3 regions of the Anaerobacillus sp. genome follow, and region 2 is predicted to be linked to each of the others. Evidence: predicted binding sites of a transcription regulator. Region 2 holds the regulator's gene; each other region holds the start of a gene.
What was found. The regulator LexA, encoded in region 2, represses DNA repair genes until DNA is damaged. The targets are predictions, from matches to a motif close to CGAACATATGTTCG.
Positions count from the first base shown of each region.

Region 1: ruvA (Holliday junction branch migration protein RuvA) is a predicted target of LexA. The motif match lies at 891-904, and genes of this name have one in related genera.
Region 3: ACK4M9_RS18660 (YhjD family protein) is a predicted target of LexA. The motif match lies at 921-934, and genes of this name have one in related genera.

Region 1 covers NZ_JBKBWN010000001.1:58,779-61,052, forward strand. The annotation lists gene ruvB (Holliday junction branch migration DNA helicase RuvB) at 1-224, opposite strand, end outside; gene ruvA (Holliday junction branch migration protein RuvA) at 256-864, opposite strand; gene ACK4M9_RS00295 (BofC C-terminal domain-containing protein) at 1,173-1,793, opposite strand; gene ACK4M9_RS00300 (YhcN/YlaJ family sporulation lipoprotein) at 2,018-2,274, opposite strand, start outside.
Region 2 covers NZ_JBKBWN010000005.1:23,561-25,834, forward strand. The annotation lists gene ACK4M9_RS08105 (YneB family resolvase-like protein) at 1-361, opposite strand, end outside; gene yneA (cell division suppressor protein YneA) at 327-665, opposite strand; gene lexA (transcriptional repressor LexA) at 822-1,445, shown strand; gene ACK4M9_RS08120 (alpha-galactosidase) at 1,563-2,274, opposite strand, start outside.
Region 3 covers NZ_JBKBWN010000017.1:24,741-27,014, reverse strand. The annotation lists gene ACK4M9_RS18665 (amidohydrolase family protein) at 1-349, shown strand, start outside; gene ACK4M9_RS18660 (YhjD family protein) at 533-898, opposite strand; gene ACK4M9_RS18655 (peptidylprolyl isomerase) at 1,012-1,785, shown strand; gene ACK4M9_RS18650 (alpha-amylase family glycosyl hydrolase) at 1,881-2,274, opposite strand, start outside.

The DNA.
Region 1 (2,274 bases), on a different contig from region 2:
TGGGCAATGATCGTTGCCAGTGTTGTCTTCCCTAATCCTGGTGGACCATATAGCAAGACGTGGTCTAACGATTCATTTCTTAATTTTGCGGCTTCAATAAATACTTTTAAATTATTTTTTACTTTTTCTTGTCCAATATATTGTGTAAGGAATTGGGGCCGTAGTTGATTTTCGAGAGTTTCTTCCTCTTGTTGTACCTCAGCCGAAACCATTCTTTCTTCCATCATTTAACCTCCTGAAAGAGCAACTATTTCTCTATATGTTTAAAAGCATTTGTAATGCTTTCTTAATATATTGATCTGTAGGCAAATTTTCCTCGGCAAGCTTAGGTGCAATCTTCTTAATTTCTCTTTCAACATAGCCTAAAGCTTGTAACGCTTCCATTGCATCTTCTAATTCTTGAGGGTACCTAGCTTTTTGCTCGGTTTTCAGTTGATAAACTGGGCCAACTAAGCTCGGCATGAAATCAGCTAGCTTTCCTTTAAGATCTAAGATCATTTGTCGAGCTGTTTTCTTACCGACACCTGGGAATTTTGTTAAAAACGCTTCATTTTCTTCTTCAATCGCATTGACGACTTGCTGTGGCTGTCCAGAAGCTAAAATAGCTAAGGCTCCTTTAGGACCAATTCCTGATACGTTTAATAGCTTTTCAAACAGCGCCCGTTCATCTCTTGAGCGGAAGCCAAAAAGCTTTATTGCATCTTCTCTAACATACTGATATGTAAACACAGTGATTGCGTTATCTTCGTCTACATTGTAAATAAAGGGATTCGCACAAAATAGTTGATACCCTACTCCCCCTACGTCTACTACAATATATTGTGTATCTATAAAATTTACAGTTCCTTTTACAAACTCAATCAATGAATACCTCTCCTATCCTTTAAACCCGAACGTTTATTTCTATTTTTTATTTTACCATAAAAGTCATGTGGAACAACCTTAAAGGGAATCTCGCTGGGACATTCGCTTTCTCTTGGCTGTAAAATTCTAATGAATTTTACAGGCTCGTTCAAGGAAATTCAGCGACAAGTAAGAAAAGGTTGTTTTAAAATGTCATTATCAACTATTTATAATCGTAAATTTAGTCAATGCCCAAACATTTCTTTTACAGAAAATAAGCTGACTTATAGGTGTGATCAAACACCAATAGGTCAGCTTAAGAAATTGCCTTACATTTCATGTTTGGCATACTTTTTGAATATTTTAAGTACTTCTTCGTAACGGTCTCTAGATTGCACAGGTATGCCATCTTCTAACTCGCGTTGTTGATGACTTTTCAGCTTTTTCATATTGATTTGAAAAAAGGACTGAATAACTTTATCTTCTGAAGGCTTTCCTTCATAGATATTTAAAGTCCCTTCTTCTGATATCCCGAAATACCCGTTAATTTTTAATAAAGGAGAAATATCATCTACCCTTTGTTGAAATACAACTTGAGCCTCATCTTGGTCAATTAAATCCCATTCAGCATACTCTGCCCAAAAATCTTCCATTGATATTATTGTTTCTTCAACTATTTCCTCACTAACTTCTCCATCAAGATAAATTCTCGCTAAGATTACTTTCACGGTCTTAGGATCCATTACTTGATAATTGGCCATTACCGGTTTAGTATCTTCGATTTTGCCTTTATAAATATTCTCCCTCATAAGAGGATAATCTTGAGCAGTTGCTAACTGCTTAGATTGTTGTGATTGATTTAACAATAAACTAACACTGCATAATAATATTAAAAGTGCAAAAAACACTATTCCTTTTATATTCTTTCTGAACCAGCCTTTTTCTACCACAATAATCACCACCATTGACAAAATCAGTTCTAATCTTTTTGACTCATTTTATGCTTTTCCGCTTGCAACCCTTAATAAAACTGCCGCAGAATTGAAAATTTCCCCTCAAAAAAAAGCCTTTATAAATGTCCATCATTATTATCGCCAACCATAAACACTTTTATCCATATATAACAAAAAGAGGCTAGCCATCTAGCCTCTTTTATTTATTTAGTTACTATTAATTAACGTGTACGTTCAAACGGTCGTTGAATAGCTCTTCCAAAATCTTGGAACATAGCATTAATTGTAGCGCCAACTTCTTCGAATGGTTCCCCTGCACGAAGTCGATCGTCTGCTGTACGAATTTGATCGTATTGATCTCTTTCAGATACAACAATAATTTCTCTATCGCCAGTCATCCCTCTAAGTCTTTGGCGGATATCTTGCTCGATTTGCTGAGTATCTTGACCATCAGCATCAACCCCAACTAATACTCTAT
Region 2 (2,274 bases):
CGATATCTAAGACAAGCGTATCAGTTTCTGAAAGTTTTAATTCGCCATTATCGTTAATCGTTTGGATTTGAACGTCGTATTTTATTAATTGATGGACTAGAGCAATTTTCGTATTCCCTCTTCCAAGCCGAGTATCATCTTGTATTAACAAGACCTCCGCTCTTTTCTCCTTGAAATCTTCCAAAATCTCAAAAATTCCATCTCTCTCAATTTCAAATCCACTTGCCTTCTCTTCAATAATTTTAAAGATGGAGAGATCATTTCTCTTTGCCAACAATACTAATTCCTCTTTTTGTCTTGATAATGACGTTTCCTGAGTTTGTTTATCAGTACTTACTCGACAGTAAATGATCGCTTTCATTTTCAACACCTGCATCCTTATTTGTTTGTTGAGGAACGAGTAGAACTTGTCCGGCATAAATGTGATGATCCCTAAGATTATTCTGTTCTTTTAATATCGTTATGTAAGACTGGACGGTTACTCCATCTGTGTATTTGCTTGCAATTGACCAAAGTGTATCTCCATTTTTTACTTCTACTTCTATGAAATGCTCATATTTAGGTTGGGCAGAAACATGAGCAGACATTAACATGTAAGCGATTATAGTAATAAATAATGCAATATAACTAATATCTGAGAATGAAAACTTTTGTCTTTTATCCATTTAAAACACTCACTTTCTTATATAAGATCATATGTTCTCTTTTATAATATAACGAACATTCGTTCTTGTCAACTGTTTTTAGAACTTATGTTTGCATATTTGATACAACTGAAGTATAATTATGGTAAGATAATGAAGAAAATGGGGTGCTACATAATGAATAAGATTTCAAAACGGCAGCAAGAAATTTTAGATTATATAAAAGATGAAGTTCGGAAAAAAGGGTATCCACCATCAGTTCGAGAAATCGGTGAAGCAGTAGGGTTAGCATCTAGTTCTACTGTGCATGGGCACCTTTCTCGCCTCGAAAAAAAGGGATTAATTCGCAGAGACCCTACAAAACCTAGAGCCATTGAAGTTCTTGATTTAAAAGACGAAAGCTATGAACAGCTAGCACCTAATACTTCATATGTACCTATCATCGGTAAAGTAACTGCCGGAGAACCAATTACAGCTTATGAAAATGTAGAGGATTACTTACCCCTTCCCGAAAAATTCGTTGGGGACGACAAAGTCTTTGTTCTCGTAATCCAAGGTGATAGTATGATTGAGGCAGGAATTTTTGATAAAGATATGGTTATTGTTAGGCAACAGCCGACGGCAAATAACGGGGATATCGTTGTGGCTATGACTGAAGAAGATGAAGCTACAGTTAAACGTTTCTTTAAAGAAAAAGACTTTATTAGACTACAGCCGGAAAACTCTTCAATGGAACCTATTATTCTACAAAACTGTTCGATTTTAGGGAAAGTTATTGGGGTATTCCGCTCGGTACACTAACAGTTAATATGTCTAATTATAAAAAGGATCAACTTTGGTTGGTTCTTTTTTGTGTTTTTGGAAAGAATTTGGCTTGACATATCCAGGTAAAAAAGCAAGGAGTCTGACTCCTTGCTTCTACATATTCTCTATTAAATTATTACATACTTCCATAAAATATAATCTTGAAGAAAAATCATTAAAGACTCTTATATCTTGATCATAACCTGTTCCTTGAAACCCTTGCTTCAACCAAATACCGGCCTCATTAATAACGTCTCCTGGTATGACATAATCCTCAACTTCACCATTTAAAGAGTAGAACTTTGAGACGATGTTGTGTAACATTGAATCTTGTTTAATATGAACCGGCGAGTACATATTAATTAAATCACCAAACACTTTTACTGGTATTTTAAAGGGCATATTGTAAAAGTGATAAATTGCACCAGGTAAAAGCCCTTTTCCGATAAACTTCATTCGAGCACTCTGCTCATTATATAGGATCTGAAAAATACCGCCAACTGCTCGCAAACCATCTTCCGAAACAACCATCCAGCTTGTCCCACTACCTATTGTAGGATTGTTCACCCGGTAAAACCGTCCAAATTGAAATACTTGTCGCCAATCTTTATAGCACTGAATTTGTTCTCTCATTTCATCCAACGCATCTTTTGACATATCCGATAAATTTAATTCAAAACCCAACAACCCAAAGCATGCAGTGTTGAATCTAGTTGATAACGGAACACTTCTTAACGTCTGATGGTTTGGACATACTGAAACATGTGCCCCCATGACTGATAAAGGATAGCCATAACTAGCCCCTTCTTGAATACTTAAACGACTG
Region 3 (2,274 bases), on a different contig from region 2:
TCGTAACGTGACCTTTATGATGGCTCATTTCGGCGATCCGTGGGTCTTAGACGGAGCGGAGGTTGTTTATAAAAATTCAAATATGTTTGCTGATTTATCGGGGCTTATTGTTGGTGATAGAAAAGAAGTATACCGGATTTCAAATACACCTCACTTCTATGATCATTTACGACATGCAATCACGTTTTGCGACCACTATGAGAAATTATTATTTGGAACAGATTGGCCACTTGTTCAAGTTCAACCATATATTGAATTTATTAAAACATTTATTCCAGATCGGTATGTCGAAGATGTTTTTTACAATAATGCCATAAACGTCTTCCCGAAAATTAAACAGTTTTTATAATTACATTGAGGCTGTCTCAATGCATAGTAATTACCGTCTCATCACTATCAGCGGATGAATAAACCGTTCTAGCTAGTGAGAGGCGGAGATTAACTATCGCTTATGAGAGAGCCTATTTGTTTAATAGCGAGTTAGTAAACTTTGCACTTCGAGACCTGAACCTAATGTGCTACATTAACCGACTTAAGAAAGCTTGCTATTTGCGACAAAAAACTGGCTCAGCCTTTGTTGAACTTTATTTTTTAAATTTGCATTTAAAAACCGGCTAGTTTTCACATAGCCGCGGTAATAGCAGTAAAATTCTGTGAAAGTACCATCGTTTGGGCCAAATTCGATCTTCATTCGTTGTTTATTTAGCTGTTTTTTTATTTCAAACAATTCCTTGCTAATTGTGCCAATCGCAGAATGGATTAATTGTAAATATGGCTCTTTTAGTTTGAAAAATGATTTTTCAACAACGATCAAGTCGTTTTGCAATACTTTCCGAGCTAATGTTAAAATAATGAATGCTTCGAAAAGACGTTCTTCTTGCTGGGATAAACAATTCATCAATAAAAGCTCCTTCCTTAAAAGAACCTATGTTCGTATTTTTATTTTAAATGATGATTGTTATTTTTGCAACAACTGTCTATAATAGGAAAATAAAAAGGAGGAATTACATAATGCGTTTTTGGATTTACGGTTTAGTCACTCTATTACTTATTTTATTTAGCGCTGGATGTGGACAAGGCACAACAGAGGAGAAAACAGGAACTGGATATGAAGAACCACCAGCAACTGAAGAAGCCGATTTAGTTGAGGAGCCGGTACCAACAACAGAAGAAATTACTCCAGTTGAATACCCGCAATTTCATACAGCTGTTCAACCTGAGGAACGGCTGGTGAAAATGGTGACGAGTAAGGGAGACATTACAATTCGTCTTTTCCCTCAGTATGCACCATTAGCAGTGGAGAATTTTATTACTCACAGTGAAAATGGTTACTATGACGGTGTACTTTTTCATCGAGTTATCAATAATTTTATGATTCAATCCGGGGACCCAGAAGGAACGGGTATGGGTGGTGAAAGTATTTACGGAGAGCCTTTTGATGACGAGTTTACACCATCACTCGGACATTTCCGTGGTGCTTTATCGATGGCAAACCCTGCACGTCCGAATACTAATGGAAGTCAATTTTTCATTGTACAAGCGGATGATTTTGATATAAGAATGATTGAACAAAGGGAGCAACAATTAGGAATTAAATTCCCGCAAGAAACAGTTGAACTATATGAACAACATGGTGGAACTCCTTATTTAGACTATGGTCACACAGTTTTTGGACATGTCTTTGAAGGAATGGATGTTGTTGATGCAATTGCACAAGTCGAAGTAAAGTCTAATAATCGTCCAATAGAGGATGTCATTATTGAAAGAATAGAAATTTTAAACTAACAAAAAGGATCTTCATAAATAAAAGAGAGCTGACACAACGTCAAGCTCTCTTTCGATTTAATAAGAGTAGATAGGCTTTAATGATAAATGCCTACTTAATTAAGCGTTTTTCCAAAAATGATCGTCGTATATGGTGGTAACGTTACGACACCATTACTATTCGTATAGTCCTCTGTTGTAGCAAATACGATTTCACCAACTTCATCGTCGAGAGTGATTTCAATTTCATTTTTTGAAAGGTTATGAACGACATGAAGGTCTTCTTCATTGTAGATACGTTTGAACGCAAGAACACCTTGTTGTTGAATTGGTGATTCAGTGATATTACCAAATAATAGAGCAGGTTGAGATCGACGTAAATAAATCATTGTTTTATAGTGATTTAATAAAGAAGTTGGATCCTCAAGTTGTTTCTCAACAGAAGGGGCATCGCTTCCAGTATCATATTTCGGCTTAATCCATGTTGTTTGTCCACCGTTACCATCTTCA